Regions from separate parts of the Arthrobacter sp. 754 genome, predicted to be linked through region 1. Evidence: predicted binding sites of a transcription regulator. Region 1 holds the regulator's gene; each other region holds the start of a gene.

What was found. Region 1 encodes LexA, which represses DNA repair genes until DNA is damaged. Its sites were predicted from a motif close to TCGAACANNTGTTCGA; they were not measured.
Region 2: the regulator LexA is predicted to act here: its motif matches at 2,434-2,449, upstream of ruvA (Holliday junction branch migration protein RuvA).
Region 3: the regulator LexA is predicted to act here: its motif matches at 5,025-5,040, upstream of ABIA70_RS18035 (shikimate dehydrogenase).

What each region holds. Positions count from the first base shown of each region.
Region 1 covers NZ_JBEPSC010000002.1:824,305-834,061, reverse strand. Annotated here, with positions in the region: gene priA (bifunctional 1-(5-phosphoribosyl)-5-((5-phosphoribosylamino)methylideneamino)imidazole-4-carboxamide isomerase/phosphoribosylanthranilate isomerase PriA) at 1-585, opposite strand, end outside; gene ABIA70_RS09260 (CG2302 family histidine operon protein) at 645-803, opposite strand; gene hisH (imidazole glycerol phosphate synthase subunit HisH) at 804-1,538, opposite strand; gene hisB (imidazoleglycerol-phosphate dehydratase HisB) at 1,535-2,158, opposite strand; gene ABIA70_RS09245 (histidinol-phosphate transaminase) at 2,219-3,337, opposite strand; gene ABIA70_RS09240 (LysM peptidoglycan-binding domain-containing protein) at 3,422-3,820, opposite strand; gene lexA (transcriptional repressor LexA) at 4,131-4,877, shown strand; gene ABIA70_RS09230 (ATP-dependent DNA helicase) at 5,000-7,057, opposite strand; gene hflX (GTPase HflX) at 7,050-8,615, opposite strand; gene ABIA70_RS09220 (class I SAM-dependent methyltransferase) at 9,048-9,662, shown strand; gene dapF (diaminopimelate epimerase) at 9,643-9,757, opposite strand, start outside.
Region 2 covers NZ_JBEPSC010000001.1:40,557-50,313, forward strand. Annotated here, with positions in the region: gene yajC (preprotein translocase subunit YajC) at 82-477, opposite strand; gene ruvB (Holliday junction branch migration DNA helicase RuvB) at 661-1,749, opposite strand; gene ruvA (Holliday junction branch migration protein RuvA) at 1,742-2,386, opposite strand; gene ruvC (crossover junction endodeoxyribonuclease RuvC) at 2,487-3,065, opposite strand; gene ABIA70_RS00210 (YebC/PmpR family DNA-binding transcriptional regulator) at 3,101-3,859, opposite strand; gene pdxT (pyridoxal 5'-phosphate synthase glutaminase subunit PdxT) at 3,863-4,573, opposite strand; gene ABIA70_RS00220 (Mur ligase family protein) at 4,665-5,957, shown strand; gene ABIA70_RS00225 (type 1 glutamine amidotransferase) at 5,954-6,715, shown strand; gene ABIA70_RS00230 (ferredoxin reductase family protein) at 6,730-8,100, opposite strand; gene ABIA70_RS00235 (CapA family protein) at 8,104-9,384, opposite strand; gene ABIA70_RS00240 (M3 family metallopeptidase) at 9,469-9,757, shown strand, end outside.
Region 3 covers NZ_JBEPSC010000006.1:280,228-289,984, reverse strand. Annotated here, with positions in the region: gene ABIA70_RS18055 (lyase family protein) at 1-607, opposite strand, end outside; gene pcaG (protocatechuate 3,4-dioxygenase subunit alpha) at 604-1,167, opposite strand; gene pcaH (protocatechuate 3,4-dioxygenase subunit beta) at 1,183-2,055, opposite strand; gene ABIA70_RS18040 (bifunctional sugar phosphate isomerase/epimerase/4-hydroxyphenylpyruvate dioxygenase family protein) at 2,113-4,062, opposite strand; gene ABIA70_RS18035 (shikimate dehydrogenase) at 4,062-4,943, opposite strand; gene ABIA70_RS18030 (IclR family transcriptional regulator) at 5,160-6,035, opposite strand; gene ABIA70_RS18025 (MFS transporter) at 6,269-7,588, shown strand; gene ABIA70_RS18020 (HNH endonuclease signature motif containing protein) at 8,039-9,625, shown strand; gene ABIA70_RS18015 (ATP-dependent DNA ligase) at 9,756-9,757, opposite strand, start outside.

The sequences.
Region 1 (9,757 bases):
CGTCTTTTCCACCATCCGGCGCAGCAGTTCCACGTTCGGGCCCTGAAGCGTGCCGTCCTTGGTGACGTCCGTGACGACGTAGCGGGCACAGCCTGCCTCTTCAAGCCGGCCAAGGACCTCCCAGAGGTCCCCGCCCTCCTTGGTCCAGCCGCGGCCTGCCAAGGTAGTTCCGCGGACGTCGAGTCCGACGGCGATTTTGTCGCCGAAGCGTTCGATGGCGCGCCGGGTCCAGTCGGGGTTTTCCAGGGCCGCCGTGCCAAGGTTGACCCTGGCCACCCCGAGGTCCAGGGCCGCTTCCAGCGAGTCGTCGTCCCTGAGCCCGCCGGAGAGCTCCACCTTGATGTCCAGCCGGCCCACTACTTCCCGCAGCAGTTCTGCGTTGGAACCACGGCCGAACGCAGCGTCCAGGTCCACCAGGTGAACCCATTCCGCGCCCTGCTTCTGCCAGTTCAGTGCAGCCTCCAGCGGGGTGCCGTAGCTGGTCTCGCTGCCGGCCTCCCCCTGGACAAGCCGGACGGCCTGGCCATTGACGACGTCGACGGCGGGCAGCAGTTCAAGAACCGGCAGATCGGTTGCGCTGGTCATCTCAAATCCTCTTCGGTTTGGTGTTGCTGGGCGGGGCTAAAGGTGGTTCGTCATGTTGTTCAGTTGCCTGGCAGCGTCAGCAGGTAGGCAGCCAGCAAGGACATTGCGGCAAGGGCGTAGAAGCTGACCTGGGTCCACAGCGGCTTACGCTGCTGCCGGAAAGACAGCGCGCCGCCCACCAGGAGGCCGGCGAGGCCCATGAGGACAATCGACCACATCTAGGCAGCGCCGTCCGCGGGCTTCGGCTTGCGAAGGCCGTCCACCCAGTTGCGCAGCAGCCTGGCCCCCGCGTCCCCGGACTTCTCCGGGTGGAACTGGGTGGCGCAGAGCGGCCCGTTTTCCACAGCAGCGATGAAGCGGGCACCGTGTTCGGACCAGGTCACCAGCGGCGCGGTCATCCGGGGCTGGATCACGTCGAAGTCCCATTCCTGGACGCCGTAGGAGTGCACGAAGTAAAAGCGCTCGTCCTCCACACCTGCGAACAGCTTGGACCCGGCGGGGACGTCCACCGTGTTCCAGCCCATGTGCGGCACCACGTCGGCGGGAAGCAGCTCCACCTTCCCTGGCCACTCCCCCATGCCTTCGGCTTCGGTCCCGTGTTCGACGCCGGCCTCGAACAGCACCTGCAGACCGACGCAAATCGCCAGGACGGGGCGGCCCCCGGCCACGCGCCGGCCGATCAGGCGAATGCCGTCCACGGCTTTGAGCTCGCGCATCACGGTCTCGAAGGCGCCAACGCCGGGCACAACGAGCCCGTCGGCATTGAGGACGTCTTCGGGTTTGGAACTCAGGAGCACCTCGGCGCCGGCCCGCTCCAGGGCGCGCACGGCTGAACGGACATTCCCGGAACCGTAGTCGAGCACCGTGACCGTGGGCTTTCCTTCGGGCGACACGGGCTTCATGCCGGTTGCCGGATCGATCACGGCGCCGTCCCGAAGGATCTGGCCGGTCACAGGGCGCCCTTGGTGGAAGGAATGCCCTCCACGCGGGGATCCGGTTCCACGGCAGCGCGCAGTGCGCGGGCAAAAGCCTTGAACTGGGCCTCGACGATGTGGTGGGGGTCCCGGCCGGCAATGACGTTCATGTGCAGGCAGATGCCGGCGTGCAAGGTGATGGCTTCAAAGACATGGCGGGTCAAGGAACCGGTAAAGTGGCCGCCGATCAGGTGGTACTCCTGCCCTGCCGGCTCGCCGCCGTGGACCAGGTAGGGGCGGCCCGAGACGTCGACGACGGCGTGGGCGAGTGCTTCGTCGAGGGGAACCGTGGCCTCGCCGAACCTGCGGATGCCCGCCTTGTTGCCAAGGGCGGTGCGCAGGACCTCACCGAACGTGATGGCGACGTCCTCCACCGTGTGGTGGACATCGATGTGGGTGTCACCGGTTGCCTTGACTGTCATGTCTATCAGCGAGTGCTTGCACAGCGCCGTCAGCATGTGGTCGTAGAAAGGGACTGACGTGTCGATGTCTGAGACGCCGGTGCCGTCAAGGTTGATCTCCACGAGCACTGACGATTCACTGGTGGCGCGCTCCATGCGTGCGGTCCGTGCGGCAGCATTCGATCCGGTGGAAGTCATGGTGATATGTCCTTTAAGGGAAGTCAGAGGTGCGGCACCCGAGGCGCCGGTAGTTCAAGTTTAGGCGGGGAGCCTGGACTGGCTGGCCAGGATGGCTTCCAGCGAGGTCAGGAACGCTGTGGTCTCAGTCTCAGTTCCCGCCGTGACACGCAGATGGCCGGGGATTCCGACGTCGCGGACCAGTACCCCGGCATCCAGCAGCTCCTGCCAGACCTCGTGCGGCCTGTCCAGCCCGCCGAAGAAGACGTAGTTCGAATCCGAGGCTGCGGGCTTGAGGCCCATCCGGGTCAGTTCCGTTACGATGCGGTCCCGCTGCGCCTTGATGTCCTGGACGTCGGCCATGAGGGCGGTCCGGTGCCGGAGGGCCGCCAGGCCTGTCGCCTGGGTTATGGCGGAGAGGTGGTACGGCAGCCGGACCAGGCGCAGGGCGTCCGTCACTTCGGGCGCCGCTGCCATGTAGCCCAGGCGGGCACCCGCGAGGGCAAAAGCCTTACTCATGGTGCGTGACACAATGAGGCGCTCCCTTCCGGGAAGCAAGGTCAGGGCGCTGGGCGTCCCGTCGTGGGCGAACTCGTGGTACGCCTCGTCAACGATCACAATGGTCTGGCTGGCCTCGCCTGCGGCATAGACCGCCTCGACTACATCCAGTCCCAGACCCGTGCCCGTGGGATTGTTTGGCGAGCAAAGGAACACGATGTTCGGCTGCAGCTCCTTGACCTGCAGTGCTGCCGATTCTGCGCTCAGCCCGTAGTCCCCTGCACGCTGCCCGATGATGTACCCGGTATCGGTGCCACTGGCCAGGAGGGGGTACATGGAATACGTGGGCGGGAATCCCAGAGCCGTGCGTCCGGGCCCGCCAAAAGCCTGGAGTATCTGCTGCAGGACCTCATTGGACCCGTTGGCTGCCCAGATGTTGGTGGCGTCAAGGCCATGGCCAAGGTACTCGGCCAGCGCTTCGCGGAGTTCGGTGAATTCACGGTCCGGGTACCGGTTGAGCCCTGCTGCCGCTTCGGTAACAGCCGCGCTGATTGCGGCGCGGACGTCCGCCGGGACGCCATGGGTGTTCTCGTTGACGTTCAGCAGGATGGGGACATCCAGTTGCGGGGCACCGTACGGTGTCAGTCCACGGAGATTGGTCCGGAGGGGAAGTCGGTTCAGACGCTCTAACTGGTCATTCACCTGAACAGTTTAGTGCCGACGAAGACACCCGAAAAATATGACGGGCCGGAGGGGCTGCGCATACCCTTTTGGCTGCCCCGAAGCCTACTTGGCGGGCACGAAGAGCTGCTGGCCCGGCACCACGCCGCCGGCCGGGAGGTTGTTCAGCTGAACAATATCGGCGATGACATCACGGGGATCCCTCTCGGGTGCTACCGCGCCGGCGATGGCCCAGAGTGACTGGCCCGCCTGAACCGTGACAGACACCGTGGGAGTTACCGAGAGATCCGCTGCCGAATCCGCTGCCTTGGCCGGGGCATTAAGGAATCCTGCCAGCGACAGCAGGACCGCAGCCAGGATGACCAGCGGGATGCCAATCAGGACGATCCGGCCGCGCCTGGTCAGACGCAGTGGCTGGGCCTTGGTGCGCTCAGGACCCGCCGTGAGGTGCTGGACGGAAACGAACTGCGGACGGGAGTCGTGTGAAGCGGATGTAGCTGACATGAAATTAGCCCTCCTGGACCATACTGTGCTGCCCGGTGCGCCCTGTGCGTCCGCCTGCGATATCCGATCCCGGGGCCTACTGCCCCGGTTTCGAACGCTGCCTGCGACGAGTAGAACACATATTCGAACTTTGCTTCCCTAGTTTTAGCACTTATCAACGAACATTGTCGAGACTCGCTAGAACAGATGTTTGAAAAAGCAATGTGGCTGGCCTACGTTTGGATCAAAGAACAACCACCTCAGTAGTTGATCAGCAGGGTCTGACAATTAATCCGGACAGCACCCGGGCAACCGAAAGGCATTGGCGAACATGGCAGCACCAGCCGCCGAGGGCAAGGCGAACCCCCAGGGCCGCCAGCCCCAGAGGACCCCGAAGGGGCTCACTGCCCGTCAAAAGAAGATTCTCGAAACCATCCAGCGCTCGGTCAATGACAACGGTTACCCTCCGTCCATGCGGGAGATCGGTGACACCGTAGGGCTGGCCAGCCTTTCCAGCGTCACGCACCAGCTCTCGCAGCTCGAAAAGCTGGGATACCTCCGCCGGGATCCGAAGCGCCCCCGCGCGATGGAAGTCCTGATGCCCCTCACGCTGGACGGCGGATCCACGAAACCGAGCGGGTCGGGCAAACCTGCGCTGATGCACAATATCGGCGGGACGGTGACGGAACTTCCCACCGCGATGGACACGGCAATGGTGCCGCTCGTCGGCCGGATCGCAGCCGGCGGGCCGATCCTTGCCGATCAGGTGGTGGAGGATGTCATGCCCCTGCCGCGCCAGCTCGTGGGCCAGGGGGAACTGTTCATGCTGCGGGTGGCCGGCGACTCCATGGTGGACGCCGCCATTTGCGACGGCGACTGGGTGGTGGTCCGCCGGCAGGCCGACGCCGTCAATGGCGATATCGTGGCGGCGCTCCTGGACGACGAAGCAACCGTGAAGACCTTCCGCCAGCGCGATGGCCACACCTGGCTGTTGCCCCAGAACACCCAGTACGAGCCCATCCTCGGGGACCACGCCACCATCATGGGAAAGGTTGTCTCGGTCCTGCGGTCACTGTAGTTCGTTTGGCGTAAAAGCAACGCGGAGTCACTTAGTGCCTCTCGGGAGGACCCGAAGGGGCATTAGGTGACCCCGCGTTGTCGTTGGTCCTGGAAGCCGCTCACGCTCATCCGGGCCAGGCCTCAGGAGCCCTCCTTCGCCAGCCTTTCCAAGGCTGCGAAAGCAGTTTTGCGGTCCGTCGTAGGCCAGAACGGCGGAAGCGCGGCGCGCAGGAATCCGGCGTACCGCTCCGTGGCAAGCCGCGGATCGAGGACAGCCACTACCCCCTTGTCGCCCGTGGAACGGATCAGCCGTCCTGCCCCCTGGGCCAGGCGGATAGCGGCATGGGTGGCCGAAACGGCCATGAACCCGTTTCCGCCGGCCTGCGCCACGGCACGTGAACGGGCTGTCATCAGGGGATCATCCGGCCGCGGGAACGGAATACGGTCGATCACCACCAGGCGGCACGATCCGCCCGGAACGTCAACGCCCTGCCACAGGGACATGGTCCCGAACAGGCATGTGTCGGGCTCATCCGCGAACTGCTTGACCAGGGCAGTCATCGTTGAATCGCCCTGGCACAGGATGCTGAGCCCCAGCCGCGGACGCATGGCCTCGGCTGCCTCCTCGGCCGCGCGGCGGGACGAAAAGAGACACAGCGCGCCGCCCCCGGAGGCCCGGATCAGCGCCTCGAGTTCGTCCAGGGCCTCGGGCGCTGCCCCGCGCCCGGGTTTGGGCAGGTGCCCGGCCACGTAGAGGATTCCCTGCCTGGGGTAGTCAAACGGGGAACCGACATCGATACCGGTCCAGCTCGGCGCCCCCTCCCCTACCAGCCCCAGCCCGCCGGCGGCCGGTTCGAAGGCTGAACCGATGGCGAGGGTTGCTGAGGTCAGCACGACGGTGTGGCCGGCAAAGAGCCCTTCACGCAGCTTCCCCGCAACGCTGAGCGGTGCAATATTGATCAGGACCGGCGCCGTATCATCCGGCTGCCCGTAGCCCTGCTGCGGATCGAACGTACTGGCACGGGAGAACCAGACCACTTCGCGGTTCTCGCGGGCTACGATCAGCCGTTCGCACAGTTCAAGGATGAGCATCAGCCGTGAGCGGGCAAGCTGCCGCCCGCCGTCGGCCGTTTGGCTGCCTTCGCCCTTGGAATCGGAAAGTGCCGCCCGGCACGCTTCGCGCAACTGGTCCACACAGTCCAGTTGTTCGTCGTTGAGGCCGTTGGGGAGCAGCCCGTTGGGCACACCGGCCACGGCGAGCTCCAGGTTTGCGGCAGCCGCGTTGAGGGCATCGACCGTAATGGCGGTGTGCTTCCGTGCGCCGGAGGCGGCAGCGTGCACCATTGCCACGGAGAGCTGCCCGGACACAGCCCCGGTGACCCGGTCCTGGAGTTCGTGGGCCTCATCCACCACCACGACGTCGTACTCGGGAAGCACTGCCAGGCCTTCAAAGGCGCTGACGGCGAGCATGGCGTGGTTGGTGACCACGACGTCGGCGTCTGCAGCGTCGTGGCGTGCCAGCTCGCTGAAGCACTCCGCCGCCATCGGGCACTTCTGCGCCCCCAGGCATTCCATCGAGGTCACGGAAACCTGCCGCCATGCGCGGTCCGTGACGCCGGGAACAAGCTCGTCGCGGTCCCCGGTGCTTGTTTTCTCCGCCCACTCGCGCAGGCGTACTACTTCCTTCCCCAACTGGGACGAAGGACCGCCGAGGGCGGCGGCGAAATGCGGGACGGACGTGTCCTCGCCCAGGGAGAAAAGCTGGCCCTCAGCAGGTTCCTCGGAGGGGAACCCGCCTTCGAGTTTGTGCCTGCACACATAGTTGGAACGGCCCTTGACCAACGCGACCTTGACGGGCCGGTCAAGGGCAGGGGTGATGCTCTTGAGCAGCCGCGGAAGGTCACGGCCCACAATTTGGGTCTGCAACGCAAGTGTGGCGGTGGAAACCAGCGTCGGCTTGTCACTGACAAGCGAGTGCGCAATCAGCGGGATGAGGTAGGCGAGCGACTTGCCGGTGCCCGTACCGGCCTGGACGAGCAGGTGGTCACCGGTTTCAATGGCCTTGGCAACCTGCCTGGCCATCTCGTGCTGGCCGCTCCGGCTCTGACCGCCCATGCCCGCGACCGCGCGGTCGAGCAGTTCGATCACGAACTGCTCGGCCGCCGTAGCCGTAGTTTCCCCCACCACAACCTCAGTCATGGTTGACGAATGATTCCAGTTCAGCAGCCAGGCCTTCGCGGACCATCACCACAGCGCGTGTGCCGTCCTCACCGTGATCCAGGCTCAGGATCTCGGCATCGGTCTCGTGCAGCTTGCTGATCAGGTCACCGCGGTCGTACGGGATCAGGAGCTCGAGCTTGACGCTGGGACGCGGAATCGCTTCGCTGATGGCGCGCAGCAGCTCCGCGATGCCCTGGCCGGTGCGGGCGGACACCACCACGTGGCGGGGCTCGCGCTGCTTGAGGCGTTCCACCACAAAAGGATCCGCGGCATCGGCCTTGTTGAGCACAATGATCTCGGGGATGTTGCGGGCGTCCACTTCGCTGAAGACTTTACGGACGGCCGCTATCTGGCCCTCCGGATCCGGGTGGGACACGTCCACAACGTGCAGGATCAGGTCCGAATCGGCCACTTCCTCCAGCGTTGACCGGAAGGCCTCCACCAGCTGGGTGGGCAGGGAACGGACAAAGCCCACGGTGTCGGCCAGGGTGTAGCCCAGACCGTCGGAGGTTTCGGCCTTGCGCACCGTGGGATCAAGGGTGGCGAAAAGGGCGTTCTCCACCAGCACGCCTGCGTCGGTCAGCCTGTTCAGCAGCGATGACTTTCCGGCGTTGGTGTACCCGGCGATGGCGACGGACGGGACGGAATTACGACGGCGGTTGGCCCGCTTTGTTTCGCGTGCCGGCTTCATCGCGGCGATTTCACGCCGGAGCTTGGCCATCCGCGTGCGGATCCGGCGGCGGTCGAGTTCGATCTTCGTTTCACCGGGTCCACGGGAACCCATACCGGCGCCGGCGCCACCCACCTGGCCACCGGCCTGGCGGGACATCGACTCACCCCAGCCACGCAGGCGCGGCAGGAGGTACTCAAGCTGTGCCAGCTCCACCTGGGCCTTGCCCTCACGGCTCTTGGCGTGCTGGGCGAAGATGTCCAGGATCAGGGCCGTGCGGTCGATCACCTTGACCTTGACGATGTCCTCGAGGCCACGCCGTTGGGAGGGTGCCAGTTCGGCATCCACCACCACGGTGTCTGCTCCGGTGGCCATCACGATTTCCTTGAGTTCAAGGGCCTTTCCGGAGCCCAGGAACGTGCCGGGGTCCGGTTTGGCCCGGCGCTGCACCAGGCCGTCCAGGACTTCCGAGCCGGCTGTCTCCGCGAGGGCGGCGAGTTCGCGCAATGAGTTTTCCGCGTCCGCCAGGGTGCCCTCGGACCACAGGCCCGCGAGAACCACCCGCTCGAGCCGGAGCTGCCGGTATTCGACTTCGGTGACGTCTTCGAGCTCGGTGGACAGGCCTGCTACGCGCCGCAATGCCCGGCGTTCCTCGAGGTCCTGCTGGTCGCCGTCGTACGTGGTGTGCTCGCCGTCCAGGCGGGAGATGGCCTGGGCCCTGCCGAACACGGCCTTGTCGCCGTCAGTGGCGGTGGCGTTCCTGGCCGGTACGTCCTTGGCAAGAATCCGGTCGATCACAGCTTGGATTTCCTCGGGACTCATGTCCTGGGCTGCTGGATCGGAACCGGTATTGGGCTGGCTGGTCATGGTCTCCTTTGAAGATTCGGCATTTTCAGAATAGTGCCGATTGTTGTTCAGTGGTGAAGTATTCGCGCTGGGCTGACGGCTTGCGGTCATCCGGGCCTCCTGGGCTGCTGCGCGGGCGGTTCAGTCCGATGCCGCGCGCAAAGTGAAATTCGCATCCTGTGGATGCTTGACGTGGGGGAAGGCACAGGCAGGTCAGCGAAGCGGAAAGCGGGGGCTGATGCTTCGAGTGCTGCCCGGCGGCAGGACAGAGATGGGAGACTGTCTTGTGCGCGCACGCGGAAGGTTGAAAACCTGCATCGCTGCGGGGCGCGGCCGGCCGACGGGGCTGAGCCCGTGCGTGCTACTCGAGGATCAGGAACATGGGTTCAAGATTAGCAGAACGGGTGGCTGCAGTTTCGCATTGTCCGCTGCGGCCAACTAATCTGGCCAGTTATGGAGTCCGCACACTATTTCAGCGCAACGCCCGCCGGGCCGTTCACCCGCAAGCCGCTCACTGTTGAACTGGCCGGCGAATCGCGCAAGCTGCAGACCTCCGCAGGGATCTTCAGCCCCGACGGGATCGACAAGGGAACGGCTGTGCTTCTGGCCGAGGCCCCGGCACCTTCCCCCACCGGCAACCTCCTGGACATCGGCTGCGGCTGGGGGCCCATTGCGCTTACGTTGGCCCTGCGCGCGCCGCACGCAAAGGTCTACGCGGTGGACGTGAACGAGCGCTGCATCACGCTGACCAACGAGAACGCGGCGCTGCTGGGCCTGGGCAATGTGGTAGCCAGCACCCCGGAGCAGGTGGACCCGGAATTGCGCTTCGACACGATCTGGTCCAATCCGCCCATCCGGATCGGCAAGGACGAACTCCACGGCCTGCTGAAGCTGTGGCTGCCCCGCCTCGCGCCGGGCGGCTCTGCCTGGCTGGTGGTCCAGAAAAACCTGGGTTCCGATTCGCTTCAGCGCTGGCTTGCGGCCGAACTGGATGCCTCGTTCACCGTGACCCGGGAATCCACCTCGAAATCCTTCCGGATCCTGCGGGTCAGGAAAGCGTCCCGCTAGCCACAATCACCGCTGGGCCGCTTAGCTCGACATGCTCGTGGCCGGCCGCTCCGGAAAAGAACTTGACTCCGACGACCCCGCCGGGAACCCTCACC
Region 2 (9,757 bases), on a different contig from region 1:
CACCGGAAGGGAGCTGATGCTCCCCCGGCGGTAACCCCCAAAGCCGTAGAGGTGTTCTAAGCGCGTGCCGTTCGGCGCGGACTAGCTGTCCTTCTTGCCCTCGTCGTTAAGGCGTTTGAGGGTCTCGTCCGGCGTCTCGGCGGATGCCGCAGCAGTGCCCGAGTCGTGTGCAGTCAATGAGGAAGCGTCGTCGGGGACAACCGTAGGCTCATCCTCAGCCACTACGGCAGGCTCCACGATCTTGGTCACTGCCTGGCGGTGCACCGTAGCCAGGTTGCCGGGAGACAGCTCGAGGACAACCTTGTTTTCGGCTTCGTCCATGGAGACGATCCGGCCGAAGAGTCCGAAGGTGGTCATGACCTCAACACCGGGAGCGAACTGGGACTGCAGCTGTACCTGCTGTTCTTTCGTCTTCTTGTTCCGGCGGAACATCATGAAGATGAAGATTCCGAGCATTGCGAACAAGACGATGTTCATTGGATCCACAGGAAAGATTCCGTTCTGTACTGGCGTATCGAGGGTTGGCTGCGTCCGCTTCGTTCCACGTTGCAGAAAAATCGTGCCTGGCAGGCATCGGCTGGTCAGAGCCGCCGGCGGGAACAAAGACCCGAACGTGCCGGGTGTCATACCAGTCTAAAGGGAAAAGCTGAAAGGACAGTCTTATTGGCTGTTCGGCGCCCATGCGGCGGAGGGCTCAGCACTTTCCGCGCCGGATTCGAACAGATCAAGCGGTTCCTGGGCGAAAACTCCGGCCGGAACGGCATAGCCCAGATGGGTCCAGGCCGGCGCCATCGCGATGCGGCCCCGGGGTGTCCTGCCCAGGAGGCCTTCGCGCACCAGGAACGGTTCGGCCACCGTTTCCACTGTTTCGGTCTCCTCCCCCACTGCAATGGCGAGGGTTGAGAGTCCCACGGGCCCGCCGCCGAACTTGGTGATCAGCGCCTCGAGCACTGCGCGGTCCAGACGGTCCAGGCCACGCTTGTCCACTTCGTACATGTCCAGGGCGGCGGACGCGGTGCGCGCATCAATCTGCTCGATCCCGTGCACCAGGGCCCAGTCACGGACGCGCCGGAGGAGCCGGTTGGCAATACGGGGCGTACCGCGCGAGCGGCCGGCGATTTCGCTGAAGCCCGCAGAGTTGACCTTCAGGTCCAGCAGTCCGGCTGACCGCCGGAGCACCAGTTCGAGCTCAGCCACGCTGTAGAACTCAAGGTGACCCGTAAAGCCGAACCTGTCCCGCAGCGGCCCGGGCAGCAGTCCCGCCCGGGTGGTGGCGCCCACCAGGGTGAAAGGCGGAAGCTCCAGCGGAATGGCGGTGGCACCGGCGCCCTTGCCCACCACGATGTCCACGCGGAAATCTTCCATCGCCATGTACAGCATTTCCTCGGCGGGCCGCGACATGCGGTGGATTTCGTCGAGGAACAGGACCTCGCCTTCAGAAAGCGAGGACAGGATGGCGGCGAGGTCACCTGCGTGCTGAATCGCCGGGCCGCTGCTGATCCGCAGGGGCGCGTTCATTTCAGACGCAACAATCATGGCGAGCGTGGTTTTGCCTAGCCCGGGCGGGCCTGAAAAAAGCACATGGTCAGCACTGCGGCCGCGCATGCGCGAAGCCTGAAGGACCAGGGAGAGCTGCTTCCGGACGCGGTGCTGACCCACGAAGTCGTCCAGGTTCTTGGGCCGGAGGGCGGCCTCAATGGCACGGTCTTCCGGTTCCTCCACCGCCGCTACCACAGACGGCTCAGCCACGGCTGCCTACCCGGTTTCCGGCCCGCGCGCCATCCTGGCCCAGCCAGCGGAGTGTGGTCCGCAGGATCTCCGCGACATTGCCGCGGAAGGAAACCTCGGGGTCATCCGCCAGGGCTTTGTCGATGCTGGCCGTGGCGTCCTTCTCGGACCAGCCCAGGCTGGTCATGGCAGCCACCACCTGTGGTTTCCAGGCTGCCTCCGCCGGCGTAGCCACCGCCGGCGCACCGGTGGTTCCGTGCGGCACCAGCTTGCCGGCAAGTTCCAGCACGATCCTGGCGCCCACCTTGGGTCCGATGCCGGGAACCTTGGTGAAGGTCTTGCTGTCGCCGGTGTGCGCGGCCACCCGGATGGACTCCGGCTCGTGGACCGCCAGCACAGCAAGCGCCAGGCGGGGACCCACGCCGCTGACACTGAGCAGGACATCGAAGACTTCACGTTCGTCGTCGGAAGCAAATCCGAACAAGGTGAGGGAATCCTCGCGGACGATCAGGGAAGTGAAAAGTTTGCCTTCCTCCCCCGTTCGAAGCTTGCTCAGGGTCTGCGGCGTGGCGTTGACGCTCATGCCCGCGCCGTTGAGGTCGATCACTGCACTGGAAAGACCAACGTGGGCTACTGTTCCGCGAAGGAAACTGATCAAGGCCGTGCTCCTGGGGTACCGCCGGGCTCGTGGGCAAGACCGGCTATCCGAACATATCTACGAATACCCTAACAAGTTCTGCGGCGGCACAGCGGGACGTTCACCGTGCGCGGCGCGCTTTGGCCTCGGCGTCGGCCCAGGCCCGCTGGGCCGGCGTCAGCGAGAGGCTGCCGGGACCCGTAGTTGCCACCGCCGCCCCGCTGCCCGCGCGCCAGGCGTGGGTGATGGCCAGGGCAAGGGCGTCGGCCGCGTCGGCCGGACGGGGCGGGGCGTCCAGCCGGAGGATCTTGGTGACCAGCTTGGTCACGGCGTCCTTGTTCGAGGTGCCGCTGCCGGTGACGGCGGCCTTGACTTCCGACGGCGTGTGCAGCGCCACCGGGATCCCGCGCCGGGCAGCCGCCGCAATCACCACGCCGGACGCCTGCGCCACCCCCATGACCGTGCTGACATTCAGTTGTGAGAAGACACGCTCGACGGCGAGGACGTGGGGCTCGTGGCGGTCCAGCCACTCGTCGATGGCCAGGGCAATCACCAGGAGCCGCTGATCCAGGGAATCCTCCGGCGAAGTGCCCACCACCCCGAAGGCCACCATCGTGGCCCGGCGGTTCCGTTCGACGTCGACCACTCCGATGCCGCAGCGGGTGAGGCCCGGGTCAACCCCGAGTACGCGCAGCGTCACCGGAAGCCGACCGTCCTACGCCGCAAGGCGGAAGGTCATTCGGATTCTTCCAGGGCGGCCTGGACTTCGTCGCTGAGGTCCGCGTTGCTGTAGACGTTCTGGACGTCGTCGAGGTCCTCCAGGGCGTCAACAAGCTTCATGAACTTCTTGGCGGCTTCCAGGTCCAGCGGCACCTGCATCGACGGAACGAATTCGGCTTCGTCAGTGTCGTACTCGATGCCGGCCTCTTTGAGGGCATCGCGGACGGCTTGGAGGTCGGTGGGCTCCGAGTGGATCTCGAAGGTATCCCCGTTGTCCTTGACCTCTTCGGCGCCGGCATCCAGGACGGCCATCAGGACGTCGTCCTCGGTGAGGTCCTTCTTGGGCAGGGACACCACGCCCTTGCGGCTGAACAGGTAGCTGACGGAACCGGGGTCGGCGATGGTGCCGCCGTTGCGGGAGATGGCGAGGCGGACTTCGGAGGCCGCACGGTTCTTGTTGTCCGTCAGGCACTCGATCAGCAGCGCGGAACCCTGTGGGCCACGGCATTCGTACATGATCTCGGTGTAATCCACCACTTCACCGGTCAGGCCCGCACCGCGCTTGATGGCGCGGTCGATGTTGTCCGCCGGGACGGAAGTCTTCTTGGCCTTGGTGACGGCGAGTTCGAGCCCCGGGTTGCCCTGGAGGTCCGGGCCGCCCATGCGTGCGGCGACTTCGATGTTCTTGATCAGCTTGGCGAACGACTTGGCGCGGCGGCTATCGAGGATGGCCTTCTTGTGCTTGGTCGTTGCCCATTTGGAGTGGCCTGACATGCTTTACGCTTCTCCTCTGATCATGCGGATAAAAAGTTCATGTACGCGTTTCTCCCCAGTCACTTCCGGGTGGAAGGAGGTGGCCAACAGGTGGCCCGAACGCACTGCAACAATTCTAGCCGTCCCCGGCAGGCTTGCCGCGTGGGACGCGTGGACGGGATCCGCCGGTTCAACCTGGGCCAGGATCTCGACGCCTGGGCCAACCCGTTCCACCCACGGGCCGCGGATAAACACGGCATGAACGGGGGCGACGCCGGAGGCGGTGGCGCTGAAATCGAGGCCTTTGAAGTCGAGATCTGTTTCGAATGATTCCCGCTGGCGCCCGAACGCGTTGCGCCGCACGGTGATGTCCAGGCCGCCGAAGGTCTGCTGGGGTTTTCCGGAAAGGTCCGTTGCCGGGTCGGCGATTTGGTCAGCGAGGAGGATCATGCCGGCGCAGGAACCATAGGTGGGGAGGCCGCCGCGGATGGTCTCCGTTAACGGGCCGGCAAGGTCGAAGGCGCGGGCCAGCTTGTCGATGGCAGTGGATTCGCCGCCCGGAATGATCAGGCCGTCGAGGCCTTCCAGCTCCTCGGGCCTGCGGATTCCGACGCCGGCGGCACCGGCTGCTTCAACAGCCCGGAGGTGCTCGCGGAAGTCGCCCTGGAGGGCCAGGACGCCGATCCGCAGGCCTGCGCCCACGCGTGCGGAAGCGGCGGAGAGGGGGTTTGTCATCCATTCAGCATAATGGCCGGACCGCCCCGGCCAGGTGCGGAGGGCCATCCCCGTCAGGGGTCCATGCCGTTGCTGGGATATATTACAGAGCATGCTTTACATCAGTGTTCCGCTCGGCAAGCTGGTCCGCCGGGTGTCCCGGCTTAGGGGTGGCGGGTCCGCCCTGCCCGGTCTGGTGGTCGAAAAAATCGATCCCGGCTTCATGCAGCGGACACTCTCCACCCTCCCCCATGGTGTTGCCGTGGTCAGCGGAACCAATGGAAAAACCACCACCACCAAGATGGTGGTGGAGCTCCTGGAGAGCCAGGGCCTGAAGGTCTTCACCAACCGCACGGGCAGCAATTTCACCCGCGGTGTGGCCGCGGCGCTGCTGGGCGAGGTGGACTGGCGCGGCCGCCTGCAGGCAGACGTTGCCGTCCTGGAGCTCGATGAGGCACATGCCGTGCACTTCGTGAACCGCGTCCCGCCCCGGTACTGCCTCCTGCTCAACGTCCTGCGGGATCAGCTCGACCGTTTCGGCGAGATCGACAAGACCGCCCAGCTCCTGCAGCACATCGCGGCCAAAACCACCGGGACCGTGGTCCTCAACCGGGAAGATCCGCGGGTTGCCCGCATTGCCGAGACACTGACCGGGCAGGAAGTCCGGTACTTCGGCCTGGACGATTCCCTGTTGAGCACGTTCCCCAACGACGACGACATGCGGGCAGCGCCCGGAAGCCCCCTTCCCGCAGCCCTCCCGGAGAAGCCCTCCGCCGACGTCGTCCTCCGCAAAGTGGGACCGGACACCGCTGATTTTGAGTACGACGGCGTCACGGTCACCACCGGGATGAAACTGCGCGGTGTCTACAACATTTTCAACGCCGCCGCCGCGCTTTCCCTCGCCCGCAGCATCTGCGGCTCAGGTGCCGTGACTGCCAACCACAGCACCCTGCTCACCGCGCTGTCGCAGGTTGAACCCGCGTTCGGCCGCGGCGAAAGCCTGACCGTGGACGGCCAGCCACTGGATCTCGTGCTGGTCAAGAATCCCAGCGGCTTCAGGCTGGGGCTCAAGTCCTTTTCCGCCGGCGGCTACGCCACCATGATCGCCATTAACGACAATTACGCCGACGGCCGCGACATGTCCTGGCTCTGGGACGTGGAATTCGACTCCCTCCGGGAGGGCGGTGTGGACCAGCTGACAGGGTCCCGCGCTTACGACATGGCGCTCCGACTGCAGTACGACAACGTGGCCATCGGCGCCGTCGAACCGGACATCGCGCCTGCCCTGGCCGCTTTTATCCGCGAAGCCAAAGGGAAACCGAAGCGGGTCTTCTGCACGTACACAGCCATGCTGGCCATCCGCCGGGAGCTGTCCAAAATCACCACAGTCGAGGTGGTCTCATGACCCAGGAACCACAGGCCGCTCCGGTGGACAAATCCGCAGGCAAGGGCATCATCCGGATCCTGCAGCTCTACCCCCGTGACATGAACATCTACGGCGACTGGGGCAACGCGCTGGTGCTGAAGCGGCGGGTCCAGTGGCACGGCTACACGCCCGAACTCCTGGAGTACAACCCGGGCGACGACTTCCCGGCGGACGTTGACATCATCGTCGGCGGCGGCGGCCAGGACAGCGGCCAGCTGATCATCCAGGAGGATCTTCAGCGCCGCGCCGGCACCCTCACGGAACTGGCTGAGGATGGTGCTCCGATGCTGGTCATCTGCGGCCTCTACCAGCTGTTCGGACGCTTCTTCAAGACCCGTCTCGGGACCGTCATTCCGGGCATCGGCATCCTCGACGTCGAGACCCACGGCACTGACGAACGCCTGATCGGCAACGTCAAAGTTTCGACGCCGGAGTTCGGCGAGGTGCTCGGGTATGAGAACCACAGCGGGCAGACGACCCTGGGAAGCGGCGTGCGCCCGCTGGGAACGGTGGCCAAGGGAACAGGCAACAACAGCAAGGACGGCAATGAGGGGGCGCGCTACAAGAATGTGGTGGCCAGTTACCTGCACGGGTCATTGCTCCCCAAGAACCCGGCTATCGCGGACTTCCTGATCCGGACTGCCGCGGAACGGAAGTTCGGAACCTTTGACCCGGGCGCCCCGGACGACCACTACGCCGCCCTGGCCCGCGAACACGCCGCCCGCCGTCCACGCTGAGGTCCGTCCCTGGGTCAGCGCCAGTGGAAGTATTCCCGGTGGATGTTGGCAGGGCGGACGCCGGCGGCGCGGAATGCCCGCCGGAACTCTTTGAGCATGGGGTCGGGACCGCCCATGAAGACCGACAGCCCGCCCGGATCTGCCTTAACGGCCGCCAGCACGTGCTGCGGGGTCAGGCGGCCGTCCGTTGTGGTGTCTATCAGATGGACCGTAAGGCGCGGGTGGGCTTTGGCAATGGCCTGGACCTCGTCGGCAAACGGTGAACGCCCGGAAGAAGTGACAAAGAGGTCGACGTCCTCGTTCAGCTCTCCGTCGAGGGACCGAAGCCAGCTCAGGAACGGCGTGATGCCGACACCACCGGCGATCCAGATCTGTCGCGCGGTCCCTGTGAGGCGGTCAAACCTGCCGTAAGGCCCGCTGACCACGGCGGGCATTCCCGCCTGGACCACCTCCGGAAGTTTCGTTGTATGGTCTCCCAGCGCCTTGACCGTGATACGGATGCCTTGGTCCGCAGGCGCCCCGGAAATCGAGAACGGATGCCGCTGCCAGCCATCCTGCGTCTCCAGGTAGATCATGGCGAACTGGCCTGGTTTGAACTTAAGGGGCCTCCCCAGGGGTTTGAGGTGCACATCGACGAGTCCGGGCGCCACCGTGCGTACTTCGTCCACCTGGTAGTCGTGATGCGGGAGGAAATGGCGCGCCACCAGTTCACGGTAGGCATAGAACCCCAGTCCGACGCCGCCTATCACCACGTAGCTCCAGCGCAACACCGGCGTCGATTCAAAAGCCGTGGCGTCCAGGAGCCCGTGGAAGAAGCCTGCCGCGACGAACAGGCCCGTCAAACGGTGGAAGCCGCGCCACCGTTCATAGCCGCCCAGGAAACGCGTGACCAGCTTCACCGGCCACGTTTCGCGGGCCCGGAGTACCACGCCGTGGACAGCATGCGGCAGCATGGTGCGCCAGCGCGGCAGGATGGCCCAGGCGATCAAGGCTGCCAGCCCCACAGCTCCGGGCACTGCCAGGGCCTTGCCGAGGGCAGTGGCCTGCGGGTTGGACGCCAGTTCCACATGGGGCAGCAAAAGCACCGTCCCTGCGATGGCGAGGCGGCGGTGCCAGATGGCCGCGTAATCTATCCCGCCAAAGCCGAGCTCGACGTGCGGAAGGGTGCTGATCAGAACAAGCGCGATGGACATCAGCAGGACCGATTCCCCGCCGAACAGCTGACCGAGGTGGCGCATAAAGGGTTCGCCTTCAGGGCGTGCCACGAGCCACAGCGACAGGTAGGCGACAACGAGGAATCCGATGGCCAGCGGCCCGGTCAGCCGGACGGGCACGCCGAGGATTGCGGAACGCCTCCGGCGGGTCGCCGAATGTGTGCCGGACACGGCTCAGGGCTCCTTCGTGATCAGCAGTTCATGGGCTCCTGCAGCGGGGGCGCCCATGGACGCCACCACCGTGGACGTCCTCAGGCGCGTGGCGGCGTCCGCCTCGGGGGTGGCGCAGACACCTTGGGGTGCGTCCGACGCTACGGAGCACCAGCGGTAGGGATCGCGGACAATTACCGAGGGTGCCCACGCAAGGTCCGACGCCGACCACTTGCCTGCTGCGTCCTGGCTGAACTGTGCGCGCACCAGCAGTCCTTCGTTGTTCACCACGTACCACGGGGACAGTTCGGTGACGCCATTGCCCAGGCCATACACGATCCAGGTGCCCTTGTAATTTTCGATGGGTAGTACGGAGTGCGTGTGGTGGCCGTAGATCATGGTGAACTGCCCGCTGTCCACCAGGGCGTGCGCTACCTCCTGCTGCTGGGCGTTGGGTTCGCCCGCGTACTCGTCCCCCGCGTGCATAGCGCCCAGGACGATGTCCGCGCCGAGCGCCCGGGCTTTGACGGCCTTGGCGATCATGGTCGGCGCGTCCAGCATGTCCACCTGCCAGTCGTATTCGGGGTACTGGCCGTTGAGGCCGTAAGTCCCTTCGATCACGGCGATCTTCGCGGCCTTGGTCGGAAGAATCAGGATGCCCTGGGACTCGGTCTGGGTACGGTAGGAACCGGTGTGCTTCAGCCCCGCAGCGTCCAGGGCATCCAGGGTGCGCAGCAGCCCGTCAGTGTTGCGGTCGATCGTGTGGTTGCTCGCGGTGGTGCACGCCTGGTACCCGACGGCCTTGGACGCCGTGATGATCTGCGGGGGAACGTTGAACGACGGGTAGGCGGCGAACGGCCCCTCGGGCCCCGCGACCGGAGTTTCCTGATGGCAGATGGCGAGATCGCTGCGCTGGATGTACCGGCGCTGCCCTTCGAGCAGCGGCCCGAAATCCAGCCCGGTCTTCCCTGCCGCGGCGGCGTCATCACGGGCCTGCTGCCAGAGCTGGGCGTGGACCAGCATGTCACCGGTGAGCAGGACCGACGTGCAGCGCAGGGTGGGGCAGGCAGGCCCGGCGCCCGGCGTCGGGGTGGGCGTGGGCGTCGGGCTGAGCGCTGAGGCGGGGGGCGTGGGGGTTGGCGTGGCGCCCGGCCGTCCCGCGGCCGACTCCTTGGCGGCAGCGCCGGAGGTGGCACTCCCCTGCTGCTCGGCCATGAGACCGCAGCCAGCGAGCGTCGCCGCCAGGAACAGTGCCGATAGCACCGCCCCCAGCCGAACGGCAGCACTGCCATGTATGTTCGCCATAAGCGCCATTCTAGGTTCGGCCGCCCCACATGGGGCGGACATTCATGCATTGAGAAGCCTGCGCCGGTATGAAAGGTTTGCGTGATGACGAATCCGCTCCTAAGCGCCAGCCCCCTGCCCTACCACCTGCCACCGTTTGCCCAGCTCAGCCCCTCGGATTACGCCGAAGCCGTGGACGCAGGCCTGTCCGGGCACCTGGCTGAAATCCAGGCGATCACAGACAGCCCGGACCCGGCGACCTTCGAGAACACGGCAGTGGCCATGGAAAGGGCCGGCCAGCTGCTGCAGCGGGCTTCAGCCGCCTTCTACACTCTTGTCTCCGCCGATGCATCGGACGAGATCAATGACCTGGAAACCGAACTCTCGCCGCGGC
Region 3 (9,757 bases), on a different contig from region 1:
CCGGGAATTCCGTGCGTTCCAGCTGCCGTCCAGCCGCAGCCACACCGTGGAACCACTGCGCGGCCCGAAGCCCGAAGGTGAAGGGCAGGGAATGCTGGGTCAAGCTCCTGCCCACGCCCAACGTGTCCGCATGCTTCTCCGCCAAGGCGGCGAGCGCCGCCGTCGTACATTTCAGGTCCGCGAGCAGCGCGTCAACGGTGTTGCGGGCGAGCAGCATGAGGGCAGTGTCCAGCACATCCTGGCTGGTCAGGGACGTGTGGATAGCCTTACCGGCGCCGATGCCCGCCGCATCCAGCGCCGAAACCTGCTTCCGCAGATCGGCGAGGAGCGGGATCACGGGATTGCCGCCGCCCTGGGCACGGAGCGCGATGTCCGCCACGTCGTAACGGCCCGCCTCGGCGGCGGAGGCCACGATAGCGGCGGAACCGGCCGGCGCCAGGTCCGCCGCTTCGAGCACCGCAGCCCAGCCCGACTCGACGGCGAGAATCGCCGCCAGCACGGCACGGTCCCCTGTCAGCGCCCGCACCAAAGGCGACGCCGACACGGGACTCAGCAGGCCGGCGTCGCCATCGGTGCCTCCGTAACTGGCCAGGGCGGCAGCCGTCACTGGAAGTCCAGGAAGACTGTTTCGCCCTCGCCCTGCAGCCGGACGTCCCAGGTGAGTCCGCCGTCGGCGTCGCGGCGTGCGATCAGCGTCTTGCGGCGTTCCGGATCCAGCGAGGAAAGCAGCGGGTCCTTGGCCAGCGCCTCCTCATTTTCCGGGAGGTAGATCCGGCTGAACAACCGGTTGGTCAGGCCGCGGGCGAAGATGGCCACGGCGATGAACGGTGCCGAGCCTTCCTCGGTGGGTCCGGGGTCGACGGTGGTGAAGGTGAAGACACCGCTGTTGCCTACGGAGCTCCGGCCGAATCCGGTGAACGTATAGCCGTCACGGACCAGCGAGCCGGTCCGGTCCACCACTTTGCCTTCGGAATCCGCCTGCCAGATTTCCAGGATGGCGTCCGGGACCGTGGCGCCGGAGCCGTCGTAGACGGTGCCCTGCAGGCGGATGGAGCCCGGTGTTCCCGGGGCCAGCAGTTCACGGTCCTTTGCGTACGGCAGGGCGTAGCCGAAGAACGGGCCAACGGTCTGGCCGGGCGTGGGGGTGAGCTTGGTCTGGTTACTCATGTGCCTGTCCTCTGCCTATTCGCTCTGGTCGCCTGCAGTACCAAGGGCTTCGTTCTCGGTCCAGGTCCGTTTGGGACCGGTCAGGATGATGTCCCAGTTGTAGCCGAGCGCCCACTCCGGCTGGGTGAGGTCGTGGTTGTAGTCCGCTACGAGCCGGTCCCGGGCATCCTGGTCCACGATGGTCTGGTAGATCGGATCCAGCGGGAAGAGCTGGTCACCGGGGAAGTACATCTGGGTGATGATGCGCTGGGTGAATTCGGTCCCGAACAGGGAGAAGTGGATGTGCGCCGGGCGCCACGCGTTCAGGTGGTTCTTCCAGGGGTAGGCGCCGGGCTTGATGGTGGTGAACCGGTAGGAGCCGTCGGGGCCGGTGATGCAGCGGCCGACGCCGGTGAAGTTGGGGTCCAGCGGGGCCGGGTGCTGGTCGCGCTTGTGGATGTAGCGGCCGGCAGCGTTGGCCTGCCAGATCTCCACCAACTGGCCCGCGACGGGCCGGCCGTCGCCGTCGAGCACACGCCCGGCAACAATGATCCGCTCGCCCTGCGGCTCGCCGTTGTGCTGGATAGTCAGGTCCGCTTCCAGGGCGTGCACGTCCTGGTGGCCGAACGCCGGCGAGTACAGCTCGATGGTCTCGGGGTCGGCGTGGTGCAGGTCCTTGGTGGGGTGCCGCAGGATGCTGCTGCGGTACGGCGGGTAGTCCAGGCGCGGCTGGATTTCCGCCGGGGCGCCGCCCTTCAGTGCCTGGGCGTAAGCCTCCCCGATGGCGTTGATCTCGGCGCTGAGATCCTGCTGGGTCTTCACGGCTGCGTCAAGGGGGGCGTGCCCGGCCTTCGGTTCAGCAGCGGATACAAACTCGTCCGTCTCAAGCTCGCCATTGGTTTCTGGCAACACGGCTGGCTCCTTTCTCGTTTCGGTTCGTTGGTGCGGGCAGTGCTCTTGGACGGGTCAGGGTAAGAGCATGGGGCTGCGTTGCTGCAGGTGGTCGTACTGCACCGCGTGCCGCACGGGCGCGTTGGGGGCGCCGTAGCCGTCGTAGGCCCCGCGGCGTTCCACCATCTCGAAGAACACGCTGCCCACGGTGGCGGTGTAGAAGTGCAGGAACTCGCCGTCGGCGTCGCGATCGTAGAGGAGGTTCAGCTCCTGCAGCGTGGCCAGGAAGTCCGGGGCCAGTCCGAAGCGGGCGTCCAGGTCCTCGTAGTAGTTGGCCGGAATCTGCAGGAACTCCAGGCCGCGGGCCTTGCAGTCCCAGGCGGTGGCCACCAGGTCGTCCACGGCAAAGGCGATGTGTTCCTGGTACGTCCTGCGCGCACCCGTCCCGGTGGCTGACCCCGCTCCGGACGCGCCGTCCTGCTGCATCAGCGGGGCGAGGTTCAGCACCAGCCGCACCGAGCGGTCCGCCGTGAGCATCACCTGCGAGCGGACCAGGCCGGTGGGGCTGGGCACCTCGGCGAAGGGCTGCGGCTCGAGGGCCAGGGCGCTGGTGTAGAACAGGACGGCTTCGTCAAAGTGCTGCCAGGGCTGGGCCAGGTTGACGTGGTCAATCACGGCGGTGGCGCCGGCTGCCGGCACCTCGAGGCCTTCGCCAAACTCCCTTGTCCAGGCCGCGGTGCCGTCGGGGCTGCCCTGGCACAGGAAGATCTCCGTGGAATCCGGGGCCGCGAAGCCCTGGAAAATCTCCTCGTTGGCCTGGCTCTTCCGCGGGACCGCCGGGGCCTTCAGCTGCTGGGCCCGGGCTGCGGCAATCACGGGAGACTCGACGTCGAACCCCAAAGCGGCGATGGCCGGCTCGGCATGCGTGGCAGCCTGCTCGTTGATGATCACCCGCGCGTGCCCCATGGTCCAGAGCTGCACATCCTTGGTGCGGTGCCGGCCGTTGAACTCGAAACCCAGCTGTCCCAGGACCGTCTCCAGGACCTTGGAATCAGCGGCCCTGACCTCGGCGAAGTTGTACCCCGCCGGCTCGGCAACCTGCGGCAGTGTGGCCAGTTCCATGGGATAACGACGGCGGGCGGAGGCCTTGGGGCCGGCGGCACCGTTGCCCGCGGCACCGGCGGCTGCCAGAGCCGGGGCGTTCGCGTCCAGCCACTTGGCGCTCTGCTCCTCCAGCCAGATGAGCGAGCGCATGGCATCAACGGCCGTGCGCTCCACGTCCGACTGGCGGAAGACGTCGTTGAAGATCTCAAGGGACACCGGGCCGCTGTAGCCGGCCCGGACCACGTGGCCCATGAACTTGGCCAGCTCGAACTGGCCCTCGCCCGGGAACACCCGGTAATGCCGGCTCCAGGACAGCACATCCATGGAGAGTTTGGGCGCATCGGCAACCTGGACGAAGAAGATCTTCTCCGGGTTGAAGGCCTCGATGGGGGCGGTGTCCCAGTTGCGGGAAAGGATGTGGAACGAATCCAGGCACGTGCCCAGGTTGGGGTGGTCCACGGCCTCCACCAGCTTGTGGGCGTGCTCGTAGTCGCTGACGTACTTGCCCCAGGCGAGGGCCTCGTAGGCAACCTTGACGCCGTGGTCCCCCGCTAGGGTTGCCAGGCGGCCCAGCTGTTCGGCACGGAGGTCGTCGCTGTCGATGCTGGCCGTTGCCACGTTGGAGCAGACCAGGATGGTGTCCATGCCGAGCCGCGCCATGAGCTTGAATTTGGCTTCGGCCCTGCGGAGATTGGCGGCGAGGAGGTCCTCTTCCACACTGTCGAAGTCGCGGAAGGGCTGGTAGAGGTCAAGGGTCAGGCCAAGGTCTGCGGCCAACTTCCGGACGTCCTCGGGCGCGAGCGGGGAGGTGACCAGGTCCTGCTCGAAGATTTCTATGCCGTCGAAGCCTGCTATGGCGCACGCCTGCATCTTCTCCTTCAGCGTGCCGGAGAGGCAGACTGTGGCGATTCCGGTGCGCATCAGGCAGCCACCTCTTCAGCGGCCACGAGCTCCAGGAAGTGGCCGCGCATGCGGTCCGCATCTGCCGTCAGCCCCGTGAAGATCCGGAAAGCATCGGCAGCCTGCCCTACGGCCATCCGTCCGCCGTCCAGGACATCGCAGCCCTTCGCGCGGGCGCCGAGCACCAGTTCGGTCTCGATGGGGCGGTAGACAATGTCGGCCACCCAGTGCCGGGGTTCGAGCAGCTCAAGGTCCAGCGGGGCGCCGGGGTGGGCGGCCATGCCTACCGGGGTGCAGTGCACCAGACCGTCGGCCAGCGGCATCAACTGCGGCAGCTCCGCCGTCGTACGCGCCGTCACGGTACTGCCGGGGAAGAAGCCGGCCAGTTCCTCAGCTCGTGCCGCGGCACGGGCGGGGTCGACGTCCACCAGATCCAGTTCCCGCACCCCGGCGGTCAGCAGGGCGTAGGCGACGGCGGAACCGGCACCGCCCGCACCCAGCTGGACCACCCGGTTAAGCTTCGCTCCGGGGAGCCCGGAGGCAAGGGCGGAAGCGAAGCCGGAAAAGTCCGTGTTGTGGCCGATGAAGCGGCCGTCCTCGATGACCACGGTGTTCACGGCGCCCAGCTTGAGGGCGTCCGGGGAAATCTCATCCAGGTGCGCCAGGACCAGCTGCTTGCAGGGGTGGGTGATGTTCAGGCCGTTGAAGCCGAGGCTGCGGGCGCTTTTGAGCAGGTCGCCCACGGCCTCCCCCGGAAGGCCGAGCTCCAGCAGGTCGATGGGGCGGTAGAGATAGCGCAGGCCCTGCACATCAGCTTCGCGTTCGTGCATGGGCGGGGTGAGTGACGGCATCACGCCATCGCCGACCAGTCCCACGAGGTAGGACTCAGTTCGATTGCTCATCCGGGCAGCTCCTTTGATACGGCACCTGGCGGGCGGCGGCGCACTGGGCGGACGCGGCGGGCTGGGTGATAGGGATTACAGTACAACACTTGTTCACTTCTTGCACTCTTGTTCGACCTGCGAACAAAGTACGACGGCGACACCCGGTGGGGAGCGCCGGTTACGCCCAGCAGCGGCTGCTTTGGCAGCCTTGCCGGCGCCGCGGCAGCTGGGCGCTCACCGCTGCGGGAGGCGGGCCGCCAGCTCGGCGGCAGCCTCCTGCAGCAAGGGGACGTGCGCAAGCAACGCCTCCATGCTGAGCCGGAAGACCGGCACGGCAGTAGCCAGCGAGGCGAAGGCGTGCCCCTGGGAATTGAGCAGCGGCACGGCCACGGCACGCATCCCGTTCTCGTTTTCCTCATCCATGACGGCGTAGCCCTGGCGGCGCACCTTTTCCATTTCCGCCCGGAAGGCTGCGCGGTCGGTAATGGTGTGCTCGGTCAGCGGTTCAAGTTCCAGCCCGTCGATCAGGCTCTCGCGCTCCGCATCTTCGGCGAAGGCCACCAGGGCCTTGCCCACCGCAGTGGCATGCAAGGCACCCAGGTGTCCAGGATCGCTGGTGACCCGGAAGGTCTGTGGTCCATCCACCTTGTTAACGGTGAGGTGGTGGTGACCGTCGCGGACGCTGAGGATAGTGGCCTCGCCCGTCTGTTCGGTGACGCGCCGCAGGACCGGCATCGCGGTGCCGGCGAACCCGTGATGGTTGGAGACCCGCTGGCCCAGTTGGAAGATCCGGAGGCCGAGGTGGTAGCGGCGGCCGTCCGGTTCGTAGTCCACAAATCCGTCCCGCGTCAGGGACCCCAGCAGGCGGTAGGTGGTGCTGAAGGGAAGCTCGGCGCGGCGCGAGATCTCCGCTGCGCTGGCTCCGCGGGGCTCATCCCCGAGGAGAACCAGGAGCCCCAGCGCCTTGCCCACCATGTCAGTACGGTCGGCCTTCGCAGCGTTCACCCCGGCCTTTACCCCGGCAGTCTTGATCTTTGCCCCGGCGTCGGCGGAAGCTTCATTCATGTCAGCAATGACGTCATCGGCCGCTGTGGTTTGGTTCACACTCATGCTTCGATGTTGCCACATCGTGGAAGTAATTTCTAGATGGTGATTATTTTCTTGACAAGTGACCATCATCACGGTCATCATTGCTGTATCGCACAAGTAGCTTCCACCATGTGGCTACTGGTCCGGGTCTTTCACTGGACTCCCAGCCGCACCGCGCCCCGCCTTACCCCGGCAGCTGCGGCTGCGAACCCCCCGATCCATCCGCGACAATGTCGTCACATCTAAGGAACTTCATGAGCCAGACACTTCCGTCCGCCGGGCAGGGCACAGTTGCCCCGGCCGGGACGCCTAAGAAAGCAGCCCTCGCCAGCTTCCTGGGCAGCGCCGTCGAATACTACGACTTCTTCATCTTCGGTTCAGCAGCAGCCCTGATCTTCCCCACAGTCTTCTTCCCGGACTCGGGGGCCAACGCGGCGGTCATGTCCTTCGCCACCTTCGGATTTGCCTACGTGGCCCGGCCCGTCGGCGCCGTTATCCTGGGACACTTCGGTGACCGGGTGGGACGCCGGAAAGTCCTGATGTTCACCCTGCTCCTCATGGGTGCCTCGACCTTCCTGATCGGCTGCCTCCCCGACTTCAACACGGTGGGCTGGTGGGCTCCGGCCCTCCTGGTACTGGCACGGCTTTGCCAGGGCCTTTCCGCCGCAGGTGAGCAGGCCGGCGCCTCGTCCATGACGCTGGAACACGCACCGGACAACCGCCGCTCCTTCTTCACCTCCTGGACCCTCACCGGCACCCAGGGCGGCCAGATCCTCGCCGCCCTCGTCTTCATCCCCGTCCTGGCCCTCCCGGACGAAATCAAGTACGGCATCGGCTGGCGCATCCCGTTCTGGCTCAGCGCCGTCGTCGTGATCGTTGCGTTCTTCATCCGCCGCACCCTGCACGAACCGCCGGCCTTCGAGGAAGCCCAGAAGACCGCCCAGATCTCCAAGCTCCCCGTCGCCGACCTGCTCAAGGGCCACTGGCGCGATGTCCTCCGCGTTATTGCCTGCGCATTCATCGCCGCAGTGTCCACCGTGTTCGGCACCCTCGCCATCAGCTACGCCAAGACCGTCGCCGGCGTTGACGGCACCACCACGCTCTGGCTCGTTGTCGGCGCCAACCTGGTGGCCCTCGGCACCCAGCCGCTGTTCGGCATGCTGGCCGACAAGATCGGCCGTAAGCCGGTCTTCATCTACGGCGCCGTGGCCAGCGCCATCCTCACCCCCGTGTTCCTGCTGAGCCTGGAGTCGGGCAGCGTGCCGCTGATGTTCCTCGCGGCGATCGGCTTCTTCTCCTTCGGCTATGCAGCCTCGAACGCGGTCTGGCCGTCCTTCTACGCCGAGATGTTCAGCACCAAGGTCCGGTTCTCCGGCCTGGCGATCGGCACCCAGCTCGGCTTCCTGATGGCAGGGTTCGCCCCGGCCATCGTGGCAGCCATGGGCGGCATCAAGCCCGGCGGCTGGGTCCAGATCAGCATCTTCACCGCCGTCATCTGCGGTGTGGCAGCCATCTCCGCCCTCACCGCCAAGGAAACCTTCAAGGTCCCCACGAAGCAGCTCGGCCTCAAGTAGGCCCTGCGGGAACCGGCAGCCCGGACGTTTCCGTACGTTCCTGCCCAGTTGCTTTACCGGAAAGCCCGGCGTGTCCACGGACGCGCCGGGCTTTTCCGCGGTTTCCGCCGGTTCGGGCGGGACCAAAGGGCAGGCGCGCTCGGCAGGAATGTGCGGTTGGCCGCCGCTCCGCAGGGAAAGGAGAGACGCCCGGGAAAGTAGAACAGTACGACGGCGTACGGTCCGCAAGTGCCTATCGTTCGACCTTTTAACCGTCCCTGGCTATTCTCACTGCGCCTCGCGCTTTCGCATATCCGCGCTCTTGCACCCGACGCCTCGCCCTTGCACTTGCCCCTTTCTACCCTCCATGTGCACCAGGGCCGGTTGCTCTGAATCGCGGAGCCCGGCCTTCCGGGCCCGGCCGCCATCCGCCCAGACGTTATTGTCAGACCCACCTGTGATGATGAATTCATGGGAACAAGCGCGGTGGTGGTGGAGGCTTTAGCGGCAATCAACGCCGGCTACGCTGTGCTTGCTTCCGTGGTAACCGAGACCCGCGCAGCGCCGGCTGCCGGGACGGATTCCGGCTCTGATTCCGGTGCTGATCCGGCGGCCTGCCTGGCCGAAGACTGCTTGGAGATCCTCGCCGGGCTGGCCGGATCAGAGCCGCGGATGGCCGCCGTGAAGGCCCTCGCCGCCGCCAAATACGCGGGAACAGCAGCGTTGATCGCCGGTCCCTGCACTGCCCCCGGAGACGCCGCAGGCCAGGAAATGACGGTCCGGGCAGAAATCGGCTGCGTCCTGACCATCGGCGACCGCGCCGCCGGTGCCCTCTTGGGCCAGGCCCAGATGCTCACCACTACCCTGCCGCTGACCCTTGCAGCACTCCAGGCAGGCATCATCTCCTGGCAGCACGCCCGGGTCATGATCGAGGAAGCAGCCACCCTCGACCCCCAAGGTGCCGCCGGACTGGAAGCACACTTCCTGAACCCCGGCCCGGACGCCCCGGACCCCGCCGCCCCGGATCCTGCCCGGACCTGTACTGCAGGGCAAATGCCCGCATTCCGGTTCCGGCACAAGGCCCGGACCTGGCGCGAACGCCACCACACCGACAGCATCGAGGAACGCCACGCCAAAAGCGTCCAGGACCGCAGGGTCGAATACACCCCGGACCAGGACGGGATGGCCTGGCTCTCCGCCCACCTCCCCGCCCACCAGACCGCAGCGATCTGGAACCGCACCACCGCCATCGCCCGCGGACTCCAGGGACCCGACGAATCCCGCACCCTCACCCAACTCCGCGCCGACACCTTCGCCGCCGCCCTCCTGAACACCGGAACCCCATTCGCCACCGGGAACCAGCCCGGCAACGGGGAAGAGCCCTGCAACGGGAAAGACCGCAGCGCCAGCGGCGGCGGCGGAGCGGTGAACCCGGGCAGGGTCCCCACCCCGCGGGCCCAGGTACTGGTCACCGTGCCGTTGCTCGCCCTGCTCGGCGCCACCGACGAACCCGCAATGCTCGACGGCTACGGACCGATCCCGGCCTCCATGGCCCGGGAACTGGTCGCCAACGGTGCCGAATCCTTCTACCGGGTCCTCGTTGACCCCCGCGACGGGGCACCCCTGGAGATAGGCCGGACCAGCTACCGGCTCACCAAAGCCATGAAACACGCACTTCACCTCCGGGACGGCAAATGCACCTTCCCCGGCTGCAATAACCAGTCCCTGGACAACGACACCGACCACCTCACCGCATGGCAACACGGTGGAGCCACCGGCATCAGCAACCTCGCCCAGCTCTGCCCCAAACACCATCAGCTCAAACACGGCAGCGGCTGGACACCCACCGCCGCCGCCAAAAACCAACCACCCGGCTGGACCTCACCCACCGGCAGGCACTACAAAGCCGAACCCCACGACTGGGAGCCACCCCACCGGCCCCAACAACCCGAAGCCCAACAAAAACACGGTCCAAGTCCCGGCCATCCCGACTTCATCCATGTCGGCCTCTCCCTCGGAGAAGGCGGCATCGAGCGGTTCCTCCACGCCGCCAGCTGAAGGATCACTCACGCGCCAGGGAGTCCGTCCCGGGGTGTCCGGGCCTGTTAGCCGCGGCGGCTGGCCGGACCGCATACTCTGGCCGGCCAGCCTACGCTTGCCTACGGTTGGCCGCTCTTACCCCCCCGGCCT